DNA from 3 places in the Paenarthrobacter sp. NyZ202 genome. Region 3 is predicted to be linked to each of the others. Evidence: riboswitches for the same ligand, from Rfam matches in the RefSeq annotation. Region 3 holds a riboswitch; each other region holds the start of a gene.

The links. A riboswitch is a leader RNA that binds a small molecule or an ion and turns the genes downstream of it on or off. The one in region 3 is predicted to bind S-adenosylmethionine.
Region 1: linked by a shared signal. The riboswitch ahead of ACPFL9_RS13525 (aminotransferase class V-fold PLP-dependent enzyme) and the one ahead of ACPFL9_RS05340 (hypothetical protein) in region 3 are both predicted to bind S-adenosylmethionine.
Region 2: linked by a shared signal. The riboswitch ahead of ACPFL9_RS10205 (LLM class flavin-dependent oxidoreductase) and the one ahead of ACPFL9_RS05340 (hypothetical protein) in region 3 are both predicted to bind S-adenosylmethionine.

The regions. Positions count from the first base shown of each region.
Region 1 is NZ_CP187556.1:2,909,630-2,916,135, forward strand. It holds gene ACPFL9_RS13500 (sigma-70 family RNA polymerase sigma factor) at 1-39, opposite strand, end outside; gene ACPFL9_RS13505 (DoxX family protein) at 204-719, shown strand; gene aroA (3-phosphoshikimate 1-carboxyvinyltransferase) at 726-2,099, shown strand; gene rsgA (ribosome small subunit-dependent GTPase A) at 2,102-3,217, shown strand; gene hisN (histidinol-phosphatase) at 3,272-4,084, shown strand; SAM riboswitch class IV at 4,268-4,381, shown strand; gene ACPFL9_RS13525 (aminotransferase class V-fold PLP-dependent enzyme) at 4,412-5,806, shown strand; gene ACPFL9_RS13530 (class I SAM-dependent methyltransferase) at 5,981-6,506, shown strand, end outside.
Region 2 is NZ_CP187556.1:2,198,310-2,204,815, forward strand. It holds gene ACPFL9_RS10195 (NADH:flavin oxidoreductase/NADH oxidase) at 1-411, opposite strand, end outside; gene ACPFL9_RS10200 (PLP-dependent cysteine synthase family protein) at 408-1,763, opposite strand; SAM riboswitch class IV at 2,073-2,182, shown strand; gene ACPFL9_RS10205 (LLM class flavin-dependent oxidoreductase) at 2,219-3,310, shown strand; gene ACPFL9_RS10210 (NtaA/DmoA family FMN-dependent monooxygenase) at 3,343-4,758, shown strand; gene ACPFL9_RS10215 (ABC transporter substrate-binding protein) at 4,755-6,392, shown strand; gene ACPFL9_RS10220 (ABC transporter permease) at 6,400-6,506, shown strand, end outside.
Region 3 is NZ_CP187556.1:1,108,129-1,114,634, forward strand. It holds gene ACPFL9_RS05315 (LOG family protein) at 1-977, shown strand, start outside; gene ACPFL9_RS05320 (matrixin family metalloprotease) at 984-1,895, opposite strand; gene ACPFL9_RS05325 (matrixin family metalloprotease) at 2,001-2,894, opposite strand; gene ACPFL9_RS05330 (VIT1/CCC1 transporter family protein) at 3,004-4,185, opposite strand; gene ACPFL9_RS05335 (hypothetical protein) at 4,452-4,643, shown strand; gene ACPFL9_RS05340 (hypothetical protein) at 4,640-4,936, opposite strand; SAM riboswitch class IV at 4,952-5,071, opposite strand; gene ACPFL9_RS05345 (SRPBCC family protein) at 5,032-5,604, shown strand; gene ACPFL9_RS05350 (sodium:solute symporter) at 5,735-6,506, opposite strand, start outside.

The DNA of each region.
Region 1 (6,506 bases), 1.8 Mb from region 3:
GGACTCCAGTAGGCCTGCCCGGTCCTTCACCAAGGTCAAAAAACCAACTCCGTTCAGCGAAGCGGCATCACGCTGCCGCAGCCCGGCCTCCACCGCGCCTGTTGTTCACAACGGCGGCCGCTGGGTAAATATTCCGCAAAGGTGCAAGACTAGACCAGACTGCACCCCGTGACACTTGTGGCAACCCATCCAGGAGGCAAGACATGTCAGTTATCCGGTTCCTCGCCCGCCCCATGCTCGCAACCAGCTTTGTCGTGGCAGGTTTGGACAAGCTCAAGCACGCTGACGACACTGCCCGGCAACTCTCCCCTGTCCTGCGGCGCGCCTCCGAGTCCTTGCCCTTCCCCGCGGACGAGAAGGTGCTGGCCCGGGTCATCGGCGGAGCACAGTTGGGCGCCGGCGCCCTGTTGGGCCTGGGCAAGCTGTCCCGCTTTGCGGCCACCGTCCTGGCCGTGACATCGGCGCTGAACACTTTCGTGGAGTGGCGTTCGGCGGACATCAGCACCAAGGAAGGCCGTACCGCACGCAAAGCACAGCTGCTCAAGAACATATCCCTGACCGGAGGCGTGCTGTTGGCCGCCGTCGACACCGCGGGACGGCCCAGTCTTGCCTGGCGGGCAGAGCACCTGGCGGCGGACGCCCGGAAGGTCACCGGCAAGCAGATCAAGCGGGCAGACAAAGCCGTACGCAAAGCCGTCGATAACGCAGTTGGAGCATAAGGAAGCATGACAGGTACCACCGCAGCACACCCGGGGCCGGCAGGCTCCGCCCCTGCATTGCCGCTTTGGGCGGCTCCGTTTGCACAGGCACCCGTGGACGCCACCGTCACGGTACCGGGGTCCAAGTCCCTGACCAACCGTTTCCTGGTTCTCGCGGCCCTGGCCGACGGCCCTTCCAGGCTCCGGGCACCATTGCATTCGCGTGATTCGGTGCTCATGATCCAGGCGCTCAGGCAATTGGGTGCCACAGTCACTGAAGTACCCGGCGACGGCGACTACGGACCTGATCTCGAGATCACGCCCATGGACCAGGCGGCGTCGGGCACAGACACAGCCATCGACTGCGGACTCGCCGGAACCGTCATGCGATTCGTCCCTCCGCTGGCCGCCCTGCGGAAGGGCACGACCCTCTTCGACGGTGATCCCCACGCCCGCAAGCGGCCTATGGGAACCATCATCGAAGCCCTCTCAGCGCTCGGGGTGCCGGTGGGCACGGAAGGCGGCAGGACGCCGTCGGCCCTTCCCTTTACTGTGGCAGGCACCGGAGAGGTGCGCGGGGGCCACCTGGTGATCGACGCGAGTGCCTCTTCCCAGTTCGTGTCCGCCCTGCTGCTTGCGGGGGCACGTTTCACTGAAGGCCTGCACCTGGAACATGTGGGCAAACCCGTACCAAGTCTCGACCACATCGCCATGACGGTTGCTGTGCTCCGGAGCGTCGGTGCCAGGGTCGATGATTCCGTTCCCAACCATTGGCGCGTCGAGCCCGGACCCATCCGGGCCTTCGACCAAAGAATCGAGCAGGACCTTTCGAACGCCGGCCCGTTCCTGGCGGCAGCACTGGCGACCCGCGGAACCGTGCGGATTCCCAACTGGCCATCCGAAACAACCCAGGTGGGCGATCTCTGGCGGAGCATCCTTGCGTCGATGGGTGCGCAGGTCACCTTGGACCACGGCACGCTGACCGTGACCGGCGGTCCGGACATCAAGGGGGGCGATTTCGACGAGACCAGCGAACTCGCACCAACGGTGGCCGCCCTGTGCGCTTTGGCGTCGGGACCATCCCGCCTGACGGGTATTGCCCATCTGCGGGGCCATGAAACCGACCGGCTGGCTGCCCTCGTCGCGGAAATCAACCGCCTGGGCGGTGACGCCGAAGAAACAGCGGACGGCTTGGTCATCCGCCCTGCCCCGCTTCATGGCGGGGTGGTCCACAGCTACGCGGATCACAGAATGGCCACCGCAGGAGCCATCCTGGGCCTCGCCGTCCCGGGCGTCCAGGTGGAAGACATCGCCACCACGTCCAAGACCATGCCCGACTTTCCGCTGATGTGGGAGGCCATGCTGCAGCAGGGCGAGGGCACCAACGGAGCCAGCGCCTGACCATGGCCCGCGACGCACGCTCCTGGGACGAGTCCGACGTCCGGATCCGGCCCAACAAAAAAGGTTCCCGGCCCCGCACCAAGGACCGCCCCAGCCACGACGACGCCGTGATCGGCCGGATCATCACGGTCGACCGTGGCCGCTATACGGCCGTGGTGGCCGAAGACACCCCGCAGGAACGGACGGTCATCGCCGCCAGGGCCCGCGAACTTCGCCGGTCCCCTGTGGTCCCCGGTGACTTCGTGGCCCTGGTCGGCGACGTCTCCGGCGGGCCGGACACGCTCGCCCGGCTGGTCCGCGTAGAGGAGCGCAGCACGGTCCTGCGGCGCAGCGCCGATGACACCGACCCCATTGAACGGGTGGTGGTGGCAAACGCCGACCAGCTGGTGGTTGTAGTGGCCGCGGCCAATCCCGAACCCCGGACCGGTTTCATTGACCGGGCCCTGGTGGCCGCATACGACGCAGGTATTGAACCACTGCTGCTCGTCACCAAGGCTGACGTCAAGGATCCGTCTGAGCTGCTGGCCAATTACGTGAGCCTGGACTTCCCCGTGATCATCAGCCGTACGGCGGACGCAGCCGCATCCGGCATCGATGCCCGGTCGGATGACGGCCTGTCAGCCCGCCTGGACAGCGAAGCCGTGGCAAGTCTGCGCAGCCATTTGGACGGCAAAGTCACGGTCATGCTGGGTCACTCCGGCGTCGGCAAATCCACCATGGTCAACGCCTTGACCGGTGCCGAACGCGCCACAGGCGGCGTCAACGCCGTCACGGGCCGCGGGCGCCACACCTCGTCCTCGGCCCTGGCGCTCAAGCTCGCCGATGCCCCGTCCGGCAGCTGGATTATTGATACTCCCGGCATCCGGTCCTTCGGCCTGGCCCTGGTGGATCCGGACCGCATCCTGCATTCGTTCCCGGACCTGGAGCCCGGCACCGACGCCTGCGACCGCGGTTGCAAGCACGACGCCGGGGCGGTCAACTGCGGCCTCGATGCGTGGGTCAACGAGGGCCACGCGGGTCCCTCCGGTCCGGCCCGGCTGGCATCACTGCGACGACTCCTTGGCGCAGACCCCAGGCTGGAGGCCAAGGAAGCCAAGGAACTGGGAACCGTCAACTAGCCAGCGGGCTTCACGTCCCGCTGCGGGGGAACGTTTCACGATAAGTTTGGTGGCATGACCCAACCCGTTTCCAGCTACAACGACGACCTTCGCCTTGCCCATGTCCTGGCGGATTCAGTGGATGCCCAGACCATGGACCGCTTCAAGGCCCTGGACCTGCAGGTCGAAACCAAGCCAGACCTCACTCCGGTCACAGATGCCGACAAGGCCGCCGAAGAAGCAATCCGCGGCCAGTTGTCCCGTTCCCGGCCGCGGGATGCTGTGCTGGGTGAGGAATTCGGCAGCACGGGTCACGGCTCGCGGCGCTGGATCATCGATCCGATCGACGGCACTAAGAACTTTGTCCGCGGAGTTCCCGTCTGGGCCACACTGATTGCCTTGGTTGACGAGGGGGAGCCAGTGGTGGGGGTCGTCAGCGCTCCCGCCCTGGGCAAACGTTGGTGGGCTGCAAAAGGGATGGGAGCCTACACCGGCCGTTCCCTGGCGTCGGCCACACGGCTCAAGGTTTCCAACGTCTCGCACCTGGCCGATGCCTCCCTGTCCTTCTCGAGCCTGTCGGGTTGGAAGGACCGCGGAAACCTGGAGGAGTTCCTGGGCTTGACGGAAGACGTGTGGCGCACCCGCGCGTACGGGGACTTCTGGTCATACTGCCTTGTTGCCGAGGGCGCGGTGGACATCGCCTGCGAACCGGAGCTCAACCTTTACGACATGGCGGCCCTGGTCCCCATCGTCACCGAGGCCGGTGGCCGGTTCACCTCCCTTGAAGGTGAGGATGGCCCCTTCGGTGGCAACGCCCTGGCGACCAATTCGATCCTCCATTCCGAAGTCCTCAAGCGCTTGAACCCCGAGGTTGACGACCTCCTCTAGCAGCTAATGCCACGGTTGCCACCTGGCAGCCAAGCAGAATTTTCGACGGCGGATGCCACCTTTCGGGGGCATCCGCCGTCTGTTTGTTCGGCAAATCGGCCAAATTTCAACCGGCGTAATAAAGCGCTTAACAATCCGGGCGGCTTTGAAACGGGCGGCGGGCGTGCCCTAACCTCATTTACAGGTCACGAGTGCCAGCGCAAAACCCCGGTTTGCTGGCCGGCAACCCTCCATTCGCGGTGGGGTGCCCCGGGTGACGACCAGGCCGGTCCGGAACGGATACGGCAAGCGCGGATCCCCTGCGGGGTCCCTCTTGAGTGAGGTCACATGAGCACAGCTACGTTCAGTTCCACGATCCAGCCGTCCCCCGGGCAGGAGCTTGCCGCCGGCAGGCCACTGGCCGCCGTCACCGGCGCCGAGCTGCAGGCACCACTGATCCAGGGCGGTCACGTCCGGTACGCCAACCTTGACTACGGAGCATCGGCACCGGCCCTGACCATCGTGTCAGCCTACTTGAACGAGGTCCTCCCCTACTACGCCAGCGTGCACCGGGGCGCCGGTTATGCCTCGCAGATCAGCACCTCGGTGTACGAAAACTCGCGCAACATCGTTCGCGGGTTCGTAGGCGGCCGTCCTGACGATTCCGTGATCTTCACCCGTAACACCACCGACTCGCTGAACCTGCTGGCAGGCTGCCTGCCACAGATCGATGGCAAGCACACCGGTGAAGTCCTGTACCTGGACATCGAACACCATGCCAACCTGCTTCCGTGGCAAGGAGTTCCCCACCGCAGCGTGGTGGCTGATACCACCCTTGCCGGCACCATCGCGAAAATCCGCGGAGAACTCAGCCAGGGTGGCGTCTCCCTGCTGGCTGTTACCGGCGCCTCCAACGTGACCGGCGAAATCCTGCCCATCAAGGAACTCGCAGCCCTGGCCCACGAATACGGTGCCCGGATCGTTGTTGACGCCGCACAGTTGGCACCCCACCGCCCCATCAACATCGCCGCGGCCGACGTCGACTATGTCGTGTTTTCCGGCCACAAGCTCTATGCACCTTTCGGCGCGGGTGTGGTGGTGGGACGCCCGGACTGGCTCGACGCCGGAACCCCGCACCTTGCCGGCGGCGGAGCGGTGCGCGAGGCACGCCTGGACTCCGTCAGCTGGGCAACCGGCCCTGCCCGCCACGAAGGCGGCTCCCCCAACGTGCTTGGTGCAGCAACCCTCGCCCGCGCTGCCCAGGTACTTTCCGGACTCGATCCGCAGGCATGGCACAACCACGAGGCCGCCATCCGGGCCTACCTGGTGGAAGGCCTGCAGGCCATTGACGGCGTGAGCGTCCACCGGATCTTCAGCGATTCGACCGATACCATCGGTGTGGTCAACTTCTCGGTGGAAGGATTCGACGCCGGACTGGTGGCCGCCTACCTCGCTGCAGAGCACGGTGTGGGCCTCCGCGACGGCCGCTTCTGCGCCCACCCGCTGCTCAAGCGCCTGGGCTTGCCCTCGGGTTCGCTGCGCGCCAGCTTCGGCGTAGGTTCCAGGCTGGAGGACGCCGGGCGCCTGCTGCGCGGCATCGAAGAACTCAAGCGCACCGGCCTGGGCTGGGACTACGTGGTGGATGAAGGCCGCTGGGTACCGGCCAACGACCACCGCACCTACCCGGAATGGGCCCCGAACACCCCGGGTACCGCAGGCGCCGCACCCTGCACCGTGGACTAGCCTGCGCCCTGGAACGACTCCCGACCCAACTAAGTAGCAGCAGAGCGCGTTTTGACCCCTCAAAACGCGCACAACTGCGACCTAGTTGGGTGAGGCGGGCGGCCACTGAATCGCACCGCTCTTGCGGTAAATTCGTAAGGTACCCCGGTCTCAAGCTTCCGAAGGAGTCCTTGCGTGGCCATCAGTCCACATCGTGTATCCGGTGGCGCCAGCGGTCCCAGGCTGCATCATGAACGACGGCAGGAACTGGGACAGAGCTTCCAGGACGGCGGCGAACACTACCACCGGGTGCGCCCCGGTTACCCCGCGGACTCGCTTGACTGGCTCCTGCCGGCGGGAACCAGGTTCGCTGCGGACGTTGGTGCCGGTACGGGAAAATTCACGGGGCTGCTCTTCGACCGCGGACTGGAAGTGGCCGCCGTCGACCCTTCCCGGGACATGCTGGAGCAACTGCGGAAAACCTGGCCGCAGGTGAACGCGCTGGAGGGCACGGCAGAGGCAACAGGGCTGGCGGACTCAGCATTCGACGTCGTCAGCGTCGCCCAGGCATGGCATTGGTGCGAACCCCTCAAAGCGAGTACGGAAATCGCCAGGATCCTCAGGCCTGACGGGGTCCTGGGACTGATCTGGAACCAGCTCGACACGTCCGTTCCCTGGGTACACCGCTTGTCGCGCATTATGCATGCGGGCGACGTCCACA
Region 2 (6,506 bases), 1.1 Mb from region 3:
CCAACCGCCGTCTTCAAGGGGCAGGGCGCCCGGTGCCGCCTCCCAAGGCAAGCGCAGGGACGCTTTCCGGCCTGCGTGGGAAAGCTGGATGCCGATCCTGGCCCCGCGTTCGTGGACGAAATCGACGATGTCCTGCCAGGCCTGCTCCTGGTGGTCGTTCCACAGCCCTGCGTCGCCCAGGGAGATCCGTGCCTCCGGAGAAACGGCCGTGGCTTCGGCGAAGATCAGGCCGAAGCCGCCCGACGCCCGTGCCCCGAGATGGACCAGGTGCCAGCGTCCCGGAACGCCGTCCGCTGCGGAGTACTGGCACATCGGGGAAAGCCACAGCCGGTTGGCGAACGTCCGCCGTCCCAGGGTGATGGGCTGAAAGAGGCTGACGGTGGTTCGCTTGGCTACAGGAGGCGCGTTCATGCGCGTGCCTGCCCGCGGAACGCAGCGGATATCCGGCCATCGACCAGCACTGCAACGACCCCGGAACCTGCCGCTTCCCGGGCGGGCAGACCCGCTGCCAGTGTGCGGTACCCGAGTCCCGCGGTAACGGCCGGGGAAGCATCGTCCACAGCACTCAACGACTCCAGCGTCACCACTGCCGCTACCTCGCGCGGGTGGACGGTTCCGAAGGTGTCGCCGCGGTCCAGAACCAGGAATGCCGGTTCGGCGGGAGCCACCTGGCGGGCATGAAGTACGACGGCGGCCTCCGCCGCTGTCAGGGTACTCGCCAGGAGCTGGACCCCGGCAGGCGCGGTGGCGAGCAGCGAGCGAACGGTTCCTTCCGGCGTCGTGGGTTCCAGGAAGCCGAGCGAGGTGAGCCAGGCGTCGTCGAAATAGGTGGAGAGGTAGTTCCGGCCGGAGTCCGGCACCACCACCACGATCGTGTGGTGTCCGTCCAGGGTTTCGGCGAGTTGCAGTGCTGCAGCCAGGGCTGTGCCGCCGGTGGCGCCGATCAACAAGCCTTCCTCGCGGGCAGCGCGGCGGGCAGTGAAGATGGCGTCCCGGTCGCTGATGCTGAAGTATTTGTCCACCAAGGCGGTGTCGAAGGCCTCGGGCCAGAGGTCTTCAACGGAGTCCGGGTGCAGGGGATGCCCGGCACCTTCGGTGTATTTGAGGGATCCGTTGCCTCCGCCGTAGCGGGAGTGTTCCGGGTCGGCGGCGATGACCTGCACCGCCCCCTCGCTGGCCTGCTTCAAGTACCGTCCCGTGCCGCTGATGGTCCCGCCGGTTCCGACGCTTGCGACGAAGTGGGTCACGGCCCCTTCGGTGTCGGCCCAGATCTCGGGTCCCGTCCCCGCAAAATGGGCGGCGGGGTTGGCGGGATTGTCGTACTGCAGTGCGAGCCATGCGCCCGGGGTAGAGGCTGCGAACGCCGCCGCCCGGTTAGCGAGGTGGGCCGGGTCCGAGCGTGGCACGAAATCAGCCACCAAGTGCACCTCCGAACCGTAGGCACGGAGCAAACTGATCTTCTCGGCGGCGGTGGCGGCGGGTGCGAAGATCACCGAGCGGTAGCCCAGCTGCGCGGCCACAAGGCTCAACCCGATACCTGTGTTGCCGCTGGTACCCTCAACGACCGTGCCGCCGGGCTCCAGGAGTCCGGACTCTTCAGCCGCACGGATCATCGACAGCGCGGCGCGGTCCTTGACGCTGCCGCCGATGTTCTGGAACTCGAGCTTGGCGTAGATGCGTGGACGCACCCCGCCGCCGAGCTTGTTCAGGCGGAGCAGGGGAGTGGCGCCAATGGCATCCAGGACTGATTCGTGGACGGTCATGGGACCAACGGGCGGATGGAGCTCTGGGTGGCGGACATCAGGCTGGGATCGTGGACCTGCACAAGGGTCCCGGGAGGCTTTGGCATAGCACGACACTACGGAGCCTCAAGGCCGGGCCAAAGCTGTTCTGTCACCGCGCTCAACGGGACTCAACCCGGCTCAATCCCACGCAACGGAAAGTCACACAGGACTCCCGGATCGGTGAAAAATGACGAACTTGGCAGCCCTTTGACGCGGTGTTTCCCGGGTTGACTTCCCGCGTCGGGCCGGTTTGTACATTCCTTGGACACGCTCCTAGATTCAATCCCAGGTCAAGAGTCAGCGCGCCAAGGACCGGCTCGCGCTGCGGCAACCCTCAGGCATTGTGTGGCGGGGTGCTCCGGAAACAGACCTGGCCGCAAAAGCGGCAAGCGAATGTCAACCGGCCGCACCGCGGCCTCTGAAAAGAGAGAACCATGCCTTCCAATCCTGATTTCCGTTCGCGTGTAGTTGCTTTGGAGCTCGACGGCGATGGGGCCCACCCGGCTGCGTGGCGCAAGGCCCTCCATGATCCGCAGGCACTGTTGGGGGGCCAGCGGATCCGGGAGACTGTCCAGGCCGCCGATATTGCCGGCTTCCACTTGGCTACCTTCAAGGACAGCCGGGTGGTGGACAAAGGAACCACCGGAATTCCCGTGCGCCTCGATGCCATCCAGCGGGCAGCCTTTGCCGCGCCCGTCACCCGCTCCCTGGGACTGGTCCCGGAAGCAGGGACGCTCTTCACCGAGCCGTTCCACCTTGCCACGCAGCTGGCCAGTCTCGACTACTCCTCGCACGGCCGGGCCGGCTGGCTGGTCAACGCGGACAACTTTGCCGCGGAAGCCCGGTCCGTGGGCCGCACGCCGCTTCCCGGGGACGAAGTGATCAGCGAGGCAGCCGATGTTGTCCAGGCCAACCGCAGGCTCTGGGACTCCTGGGAAGATGACGCTGTCATCCGCGACGTTGCCACGGGCCGCTACCTGGACCGCGGAAAGCTGCACTATGCCGATTTTGAAGGCGAGCGGTTCGCCGTGAAGGGCCCGTCCATCATTCCGCGTCCACTCCAGGGCCAGCTGGTGGTGTTCGCCCCCGCAAGCCTGCTTCCCGCCGTCGAAGCTGACGTGGCCCTGGTCTCCGCCGGCACGGCCGACGACCTGGCCCAGGCAGCACAAGAGGCAGCGGCGGCAGGTGCGCAGCGGACGGTCGTTGAACTGGATGTGATCCTGGACGCCCGGGGGCAAACCGCAGCCAGCCGGCTTGCGGAGCTTGATGCCCACGAAAAGTGGCAGGGCGGAGCGCGCTACGTGGGCGATCCCGATGGGCTCGTGGAACTCCTCACGGCGCTCTTTGCAGCCGCAGACGGCGTGCGCCTCAAGCCCGCAGTGCTGGACATCGACCTGCCGGAGCTTGCCCGCAAGGTGCTGCCTGAACTGCACAAGTCCGGGCTCGTAACGCCGCCAAAGCCAGGCACGACGCTGCGCGAAATTTTCCGCCTTCCACGCCCCGCCAACCGCTACGCCGCAGCCTGAACAAGGCCAAGAACAAGGCAGAGAGCAGAACCATGACCAAGCATCACCGCATCGCAGGCAACGGCCGGATCCAGTTCGGTGTCTTTTTCCAGGGCGTCAACCACACCACGGTGTGGAAGGACCCGGCCAGCGGCTCGCAGACCGACTTCGAATCCTTCCGCCGCGTGGCACAGACAGCCGAACGAGGCCTTTTTACAGCCTTCTTCCTCGGCGAGGGCCTCCGCCTCCGCGAACACCTGGGCAGGATCCACGACCTGGACGTCGCAGGGCGGCCGGACGCGCAGACCGCCCTGGCCGCCCTGGCAGCCATCACCACCAACATCGGATTGGTGGCCACGCAGAACACCACGTACAACGACCCTGCGGACCTTGCCCACCGCCTCGCCAGCCTCGATCTGTTGTCGAGTGGCCGGGTTGCGTGGAACATCGTCACGACGGACAATGCATGGACCGGTGCCAACTTCAGGCGCGGCGGGTTCCTCAAGCACGAGGACCGCTATGTCCGGGCCGAAGCGTTCGTCCAGACGGCCAAGGCCATCTGGGATTCCTGGGCTGACGGCGCAATCGCCGGGTCCCGGAACGAGGCCCGCTGGCTCGCTGAGGGCAGCATCAGTCCGGTACAGCGCAAGGATCAAAGCTTCGACGTCGAGATCACCGGACGCCTACCCCGCTCCAGCCAGCACCACCCCGTGTTGTTCCAGGCAGGCGATTCACCGGACGGCCGCGACTTCGCGGTGAGGAACGCCGACGTCATCTTCTCGGCCCACCCCGAGCTGGAGGACGCGAAGAAGTTCCGCGAGGACATCGTGGCCAGGACCCTCAAAGCCGGCCGCCCTGCCGATGACGTGAAGATCTTCCCCGGCCAGGAATTCATCCTCGGCGCCACAGCCGCCGAAGCCGAGGAGAAGCACCAGTGGGTCCGTTCACAACAGGTTGGCCCGGAAACCGCGATCGCGTACCTTGAGCAGTTCTGGGGCCGGACGCTCACCGGGTATGACCCGGACGGGCCGCTCCCGGACATCGACCCGGTGGTGGACGTCACCAACCCCACGCGCGGCAACGCCTTCCACGGCAAGAGCGCCAAGGAGCTCGCAACCCAGTGGCGTGATGAGGCCAAAGACAAGGGCCAGTCCATCCGGCAATTCGTGGCTGCCCGTTCCCGCCTGAACGGCCGTGGACTGGTGGGCTCCTACGACGACGTCGCGGACAAGCTCGCCGAATACGCCCACGCGGGAGCCGTGGACGGTTTCAACATCACGCCCTGGATTGTCCCGACCGGCCTGGACGAGATCGTCAACGAACTTGTCCCCAGGCTCCAGGACCGCGGCGTCTACCGCACCGAATATGAAGGCTCCACCCTCCGCGAAAACCTCGGGCTCCGTGAGCCCCTCACCCGTCGCGGTTCACTCACCAGCCCCGAACTCACTGAAAGCGAAAACGTCGCATGAGAATCCCCAAACTGTCCGCAGCCCGCGGCACAAAGAAGCCTGCCGCCGTCGTCGGTGTCCTTGGAGCCGTCGCACTCCTTGCCTCCGCCTGCGGTGGAGGGGCCGACGCCGGTACGCAGCAAAGTGCGGCAGCCTCACCCGTGCCGGGTGGGAACCTGAACTTCGCGGTCTCCGTTGACCGTGGCTGCATCGACCCGCAGCAGGTGGGCAACAACGACGCGATCGCGATTGCCCGCCAGACCGTGGCCTCGTTGACCTCGCAGGACCCGAAGACCGGCGAAATCGTTCCTTGGCTTGCAGAGAAATTCGAGAACAACGCGGACGCCACGAGCTTCACGTTCACCCTGCGCACGGGAGCCACCTATGCGGACGGAACTGCGATTGATGCCGCTTCCGTCAAGACCAACTTCGAAGCCATCAAGGCCCTCGGTGCGAAGGCAACACTGGGCTCCACGTATCTGAGCGACGTCAGCGCCATTACCGTGAAGGATCCGAAAACCGTGGTGGTGGACTTCTCCAAGCCCAACGCCCAGTTCCTGCAGGCCACCTCCACCTTCACTCTGGGGCTCCTGTCTCCCGCCTCGGCCCAGTTGTCTGAGGCGGACCGTTGCGCCGGCAAGTTCTCGGGTTCGGGCCCCTTCAACGTCAAGAGTTACACCGTGGACAAGGAAGCGGTCCTGGAGCGTCGGGCCGGCTACAGCTGGCCGTCCTCCACCAACAGCAACAAGGGCGAGTCCTACCTTGACTCGGTGACGTTCAAGATCATTCCGGAGGCGGGCAACCGCACGGGCAGCCTGCAGTCCGGCCAGATCGATGCCACGGCGGCGATCTCTGCCGCGGACATCCAGTTGTTCAACGGGAACGGCTTCTGGAACGAGACCCGTGCCAACCCGGGCGTGGTCTATAACCTGTACTCCAACGAGTCCAACCCCAAGCTGAAGGAAACAGCTGTCCGCCAGGCGATCTCCAAGGCGATCAACCGCGAGGAAATCACCAAGACCCTCTTGACGGAGGCCGACCAGCCGGCAAAGGGCGTGCTCTCGCACACCACCCCGTACTTCAAGGATTTCAGCTCGTTGCTGGCCCACGATCCGGAGGGGGCCAGGAAGCTCCTGGACGACGCCGGATGGAAGCCAGGTGCCGATGGCATCCGCGAGAAGAACGGGGAGAAGCTCTCCTTCAAGGTCACGTACTGGCAGTCACCCAAGGAAGTCCTGGAGCTTGTCCAGCAGCAACTTAAAGCCATCGGCGTGGACCTGCAGTTGAAGTTCACCACGATTGCCGATGTCACGGCGGCCCAGGCGGATAAGACCTATGACTTCTCCTACGGCAACCTGACCCGAAGCGATCCGGACGTTCTGCGCACCGTCTTTGCCTCCAACACGGCCCGCGGCGGCAGCAATCTTCGCGAGAAACTTCCCGTCGACGACACCTTGGGGGAGCAGGCTGCGGCTTTGGACAAGGACGCCCGTCAGAAGCTGGTGGACCAGGCCCAGGAAGCCCTGATCAAGGACGCCCATTCCATCCCGCTGTACGAACTGTCCACCACGATTTCGGCCAGCGAGAAGGTCCACGACCTCAAGTTCGAAGCTTCCAGCCGCCTGGACTTCTACGACGCCTGGCTGAGCAAGTAGGCACCCCATGATCCGCTACATCGGCCGGCGGTTGCTGCAGGGAGCGTTTGTCCTCTGGGCCGCCTACACCGTGTCCTTCCTGATCCTGTACTTGCTGCCCGGCGACGCCGTGAG
Region 3 (6,506 bases):
TCGACGCCCAAGGAGCCATCTTCCTGGGCTGTACCTTCGACGACGGCGTGGAAGCCAGCCTGCGGAGCCGTGGTGCGCTCATTTTCCCAAAGCTGCACGGGGTCCCCTTCAATCCCTACCGCGGCAGTCTCTACACCGCCGCCGAGCTGTACCAGGACATCGCCGCCACGGAGTACGAATCCACCCCCGACGCCCGGGTGTACCAGTGGAGCATCCTGCCCGGCCAGCGCACCAGCCTCGAAGCGACCCTCGCCGCGGCACTCCACGACCATGCGATCGGCGACGCCCTGGACGAACTCCGCGCCGACGGTGAGCTCGCCGGTAAACCACTGGTGGGAGTCATGGGCGGCCACGCAGCCCAACGCGGCAGCCAGGAGTACGCCCAAGCCGCACGCCTGGGCCGGCTGTTGGCACGTGCCGGCTTCACCGTCGCCACCGGAGGAGGTCCGGGCGCCATGGAAGCGGCCAACATGGGGGCGTACCTGAGCGGACTGCCCGACGACGGCACTGACGTTGCGCTGCAAGCGCTCGCCGCTGTTCCCGGGTTCAGGCCCTCGGTGACGGCTTGGGCGCGGCAAGCAGCGGCCGTCGTCGAACGCTATCCGGGCGGAACCCCGACGCTGGGCATCCCCACATGGTTCTACGGCCATGAGCCGCCCAACCTGTTTGCCACCCACATCGCCAAGTACTTCGCCAATGCCATCCGCGAAGCCATCCTGCTGGAACTGTGCAATGGCGGCATTGTCTTCCTGCCCGGCGCTGCAGGCACAGTCCAGGAGATCTTCCAGGATGCCTGCGAGAACTACTATGCCGCCCCGGAAACCATCACTCCCATGGTCCTGGTTGGCCGCCGGCACTGGGAACACACATACCCGGCGTGGCCCATGCTGCAGAGCCTCGCGGCCGGTAGACCCATGGCGGACAGGATCTTCCTGGTGGACACCGTGGAGGAAGCGCTCGCCGTGGTCCAGCGCTGAGGCGGCTCAGAAGTCCTTGCTGCAGGGCCCGGACCCGAGCTTCGCCAGTCCCGTCCGGTCGCCGGAGGCGTAGTCACGCACCCAAGACGCTTCGTCGTACATGAGCTGGCGGGGGTCGTCGATGTGGTCCAGTCCCAGCAGGTGCCCCAGCTCGTGCATGATCACCGCCACCCCGATGTCCTTTCCGTGTGGCGAGTCCATGATCTCCGAGAATTGCGGCGCATCCAGGGAAACCGTGCCCGTCACGTACGCCTGGTAGCCGTTGCTCAGGCCAATCGAGGAGCTCCCGCCCAGCCCCACGGTTTGGCCGGTGAGGCGGGGCACCTGTTCGGGGGTGGTCCATGCAATCAGGACCGGTGCCCAGCGGTCCCCGTACACTTCAGGCTGATAGCCGTCCCTGTTGGTGGTGGGTGTCTCGGAGGTCGGGCCGTCGTAAATGAATTGGAGGCCCGACGCCAGGCTGGCCTGCCGCACGGCTTCTTCCACCAATGGTTGCCAGCTCGCCGGTGCCGCTCCGGAGTTCACCACGTAATGGATGGGCCGGCAGGGGGAGTAGGCCAGGGGAGTGCCGTCCTCCTTGACGGCCAGGAATTTGTAGGAGGTGCTGGCGCGTTGCACGGGTCCCGGTGTCCCCAGGGGTGCATCGGCTTCCTCCAGGCCTGGTGGTGGCTCCTGGCGTTGGCCGAACGGCAGGAGTCCCGGACGAACTCCTTGGCTCTGGGAAGAGGAGCCATTCCAGAACTGCTGCAGTCCGCCGCTGAAGTATGCGCCGGCGCAGACCAACGCCAGCACGGCCAGCAGGAACACAATGGCTGCGATGCTGGTGTGCCTGATCGGCGGCCTGCCCGGCGGGTCAGGTGGCCGGCCGGGCGGAGGGGGATAGGGGTCCGGCCACTGCGGCGACCCATAAGGTTCCATTGAACCCCCTGACGCTGCGGTCCGGGCGGACGGTGGGGGCGCCGCCGTCGGCCGCTTCCCGCAAGCATAGAGCCGCTCCGGCGACGCGTCCATGGGCCGTCGCGGCTAAATGTCCTTGCGGCACGGTGCGGAAGCCAAAAGGTGCAGCCCGTTGAGGTCCCCGTCGGCCAGCCCGTCGGGGGCGCCGATCTCCGGGTACATGAGCTGGATGGGGTCCTCCACGTGGTCAAGGCCCATCACATGCCCCAGTTCATGCTGCATGACGGCGAGCACGTAGTCCGAGCCGCCTTCTTCTGCCAGCAGCTCGGCCACTTGCGGGGTGTCCAGTTCCAGGCTGCCGGTGATGTAGCTTTTGGCGCCATTGTTCAGGGAGTACATGGTGCTTCCGCCGGTGCCGATCACGTTCCCGGCCAGTGCCGGAGCTTCAGCCGGGGTGGTCCACGAGATCAGCAGTGGAGCCCACCTGTCGCCGTACCTGTCCGGCTGGTAGGGCTCACGCTTGTCAGCGGGTGGTTCGTCGGTGGTTCCGTCGTTGACGAACTGGATGCCGGAGGCTTCGGACACGTTGGCGATCGCGGTCGCCAGCAGTTGCCCGGTTCCGGCGGGGGCGCCGGCGTCATTCACCACGTAGTGCAGGGGACGGCACGGTGAGTACCCCACCGGTGTGCCGTCGTCGTTAGTGGCCAGGAACTTGTACGAGTCACTGGGCGCGCCCGGAGGAAGTGGCGAGGCCAGTGGCGCATCTGCCTCTTCGAGTCCCGGCGGTGGCGCATCCAATGCCCGTGCCGGCGATGGAACCACCTGCCCGATCTGCGGGGTGTCAGGCAGCGCAACGCCCGGGAAGAGGCCCGTGATGCGCGGGTCGCCGTGGAGAAATCCGCTCACCAGGACTGCCACGACAGCGGCCACGGCGGCCATCAGCAGGCCGCGGACAACCTTCAACGTGGTCAGCGCACGCCGGTGTTTCGGCGCGCGCGGCGTCTCACTTTCCGGCTCCACGGCTCTCCATTCCTTGCGCCCCGGTCACGCGGGCCGCGCGGAGGACGAACCAACATTACGGGCACCTGCTCTATGGCGTCCATTCACATGTGCCCAGGAAAGGCCCGTCCTAAACGATCGCGGCGCCGAAAGCCAGCCCCAACCCGTAGGTGGCGGCCGCTGCCCCCAGGCCGATGGCCAGCTGCCGCAGACCCCGGCTGAGCGGCGATGTTCCGGACAGCAAGCCCACGACGGCGCCCGTCGCCAACAGTGCGATGCCCACCAGCGCACCGGCTACTGCCAGCGCGGCCACGCCCGTCATGCCGAAGATGAAGGGGATGATGGGGACGATGGCTCCGGAGGCGAAGAAACAGAAGCTGGACAGTGCCGCTCCCCAAGCAGACCCTACGGTTTCGTGGTCGTCGGTGGGCGGCTTTTCCGGCTGCAGGGACAGGCTGGGGTCGCAGTCGCAGCTGAACAGGCCCAGGCGTTCGGCGGCGCGGTGTTCGGCTGCCTCACGCGTCATGCCGCGGGCCAGGTAGACCAGCACGAGTTCGTTGTGCTCGATGTCCAGTGACGGTGCCGCGGTCAGCGTCGCCTGGGTGGGGAGGGTGGCGCTGAGCAGCTCCCGCTGGGACCGGACGGATACGTACTCGCCGGCACCCATGGACAGCGCTCCGGCGAGAAGGCCGGCCACGCCGCTCATCAGCACCACGGAACTGGGAACGCCGGTGGCCGCCATGCCCATGACCAGCGAAAGGTTGCTCACCAGGCCGTCGTTGGCACCGAACACGGCTGCCCGGAAGGTGCCCGACAACCTGTTCCGCCCCCGGGTTGCCAGGCCGCGGACAACTTCCTCGTGGATCTGCTCGTCGGCCACCATGGCGGGCGTGGCGGCCGGCTCGGCACCGTACGGCGACCTGCCTTCGGCCCGCTGCGCGAGCGCAAGGACAAAGACCGATCCGAAGTTGCGGGCGAGGAAGCCCAGGAAGCGGCTCCGGCCGGATGCTGCCTTGGGCATTCCGGCGTGTTCGCCGAGGAGTTTGAGCCAGTGGGCCTCGTGGCGGCCCTCGGCTTCGGCCAGGGCCAGCAGGATCTGGCGTTCTTCGCCCTCACGCCGCTGCGCGAGTTCCCGGTACACCGCGGCTTCGGCCCGTTCGTCGGCCAGGTACTGGCGCCAGCGCTTGATGTCGGAGGCGGACGGCGGTGGCGGCGTTTCCGCTGCCGGAGCTGATTCCGCTGCCGGGGCCGTTTCAGGGGCGGGACCCGGAGCGGGGCTCAACGGATCATGGGATTCATGGTGCTTCTGCACGTTATCTCCTGTGCTGGGTGGGGTGGTTTCGGCCCCATTGCACCGCCCACTGTACCGCTTATTTCCGCGGTTTTTTGGCCGGTATTCCTCAACCGGAATGTTCGGCGGACCTTAATTCGGAGCCCCGCTCCACCTGCGTTCCGACGTGCCGGTCGGGTGTCTTGACCGTTCGCCGGGGCCGGTGCTCAGATGGAAGGACAGGGGCGGGGGACTCCCCGCATTCGGCCGAAGGGCTGCTTGCCGGCCCACCACACGGAGGTTGGAGCATGAACAGCACCGAACCGCACGCAAGCCACCCCGAACGGGCAACCATCGAGTCGGATCCTGCCTACGATTACGGCGAGGACCAGGAAGTGGACGAACCGTGGGTTGAGGAAGTGGACGCTCCCGACGACGACGAGCGGGTGGTCCCGATCGACGACGCGGACGACTTCCGCGAGGACGACGACGAACTCTAGTCCTGCATGTCGCTCAGCAGGAAGTGCCGCTCGCGCCCCCGAGGTTGTCCGACGGCGGCAACGGTCACCGTCAGCGTCCGCATCGCGCTGCACCATCGCGTGGGACGGACCGCTTGGCCCAGGGCGCGTTCCATCCTGTGAGCGTCCGCGCAGAGGAACCGCTGCAAGCGGCCGTCCAGGAACAGCGTCACGGTTCCCCTGACAACGTCCACGCCGGGAACCACCGGCACGCCGGGACGTTGGGGGAGGGCAGGGGTGTTTGTTTCGCTCAGGGGGTGGGCTTGGAACGGCAAGGATGGATCTCCTGGGGAGTGCTCTTGCCCGCTCGGTTGTCTCTGGTCCGGAACGGGCCGCTTCCTCATCCGAACCACCCGTGAACATGGGGTTGGTGTGTGGCCAGTCGGAGCTTGGCGCCACCTCTCTTGAAGCTGGCACCACCCTACCGCATGGGCCTTCTTGTTCCGGTCCCGTCCGCAGGAACACACTGTTCAAGGAAGCATCAGCCAGCACCAGGAGGCCCAATGCCCTCGATAGAGAAAAGCGTGGATATTCCCCGGCCCCAGCAGGAGGTCTTCGACTTCCTGGCACGGTTCGAAAACTCTCCACCTATGATGCTTTTGTCATTTCGTCCGGGCCGCTCGGCGATGCTCCGCCAGGGCTGGGAACCCGGGGCCGGGGAACCACCAGGATCATGGGGCGGCAGTTTGACTGGATGGTTGAATATACGGAATTCGATCCACCCCGCCGCATGGTGTCCCGCTCGATCGAAGGTGAGCGGGATTTGACGGCGACGTTCACCCTGGAATCCGTTGGCGGCGGGACCCGCGTTACCGAGCAACTGCGGCTCAATACACCCATGGAGGGCCTGATGGGCAAACTGCCTGGGCCGCTGGTGGAATGGTTCCTGGGTCTGTCCCTCCGCCGCAACCTCAAGAACCTCGCCAAGGTGCTGGCTGCCTGACACTGCCCACCCACAGCACCCGGGCAACGAGAGGTTTGCCGGATTCGGTCCCCTGGCCCGGGAAAACAACAAGGCGGCGCTCCCCGCAAAGGGAAGCGCCGCCGTCGGACGTTGCTGGCAGAAGCTGCAGCTACTTGGCCGGTGAGCTCAGCTCATCCTCGGCCACGCGGGTACCGGCAACACGGTCCGTCCAGGCCCTCATGACCGCAGGGTCGGTGGGCTTGCTGAACAGTGAAACAGCCACGTAGACGATCGCAGAGGCGAGCAGGCCGTAGTAGATGGGCTCGTTCGCGTAAATGCCGTCCAGGGGAGCCTTGGCGTTGATCTCAAGGATGATCATGGTGCCCAGGGTGACCACGGAGCCCACGGCCATGGACGCAGCGGCGGCAATTCCCGTGCCACGCTTCCACACCAGGCCACCGATGATCGCGACCAGGAGGCCGCCCACCAGGATGTCGTACGCAATGGTCAGTGCCGCCACGACGTCCTTGGTGGAGATGGCGATGATGATGGCCAGGATGCCGAGTCCCAGGACCCAGTAGCGGTTGGCCTTGACGTCGTGCTCAGGGTTGTCGGAGTCGTCGGTGTTGACGGTCTTGCCGAACCAGCCGGCCACGAACGGGAGAACGTCGGCGCGGGCCACGGTTGCCGCTGCGATGAGTGCGCCGGAGGCGGTGGACATCATGGCTGCGACGGCTGCGGCGAGGACCAGGCCGCCGATGCCGATCGGGAGCAGGTTGGTGGCGACTTCGGCGTAGACGTCGTCCTTGGCTTCGATCTCGATACCGGACAACGCAACGCTTGCAGCCATGCCGATCAGGGCGCCGGCCAGGCCGTAGAGGATGCAGTACACGCCTGCGGTTGCGCCGCCCCAGCGGGCTACCTTGGGCGTCTTGGCCGTG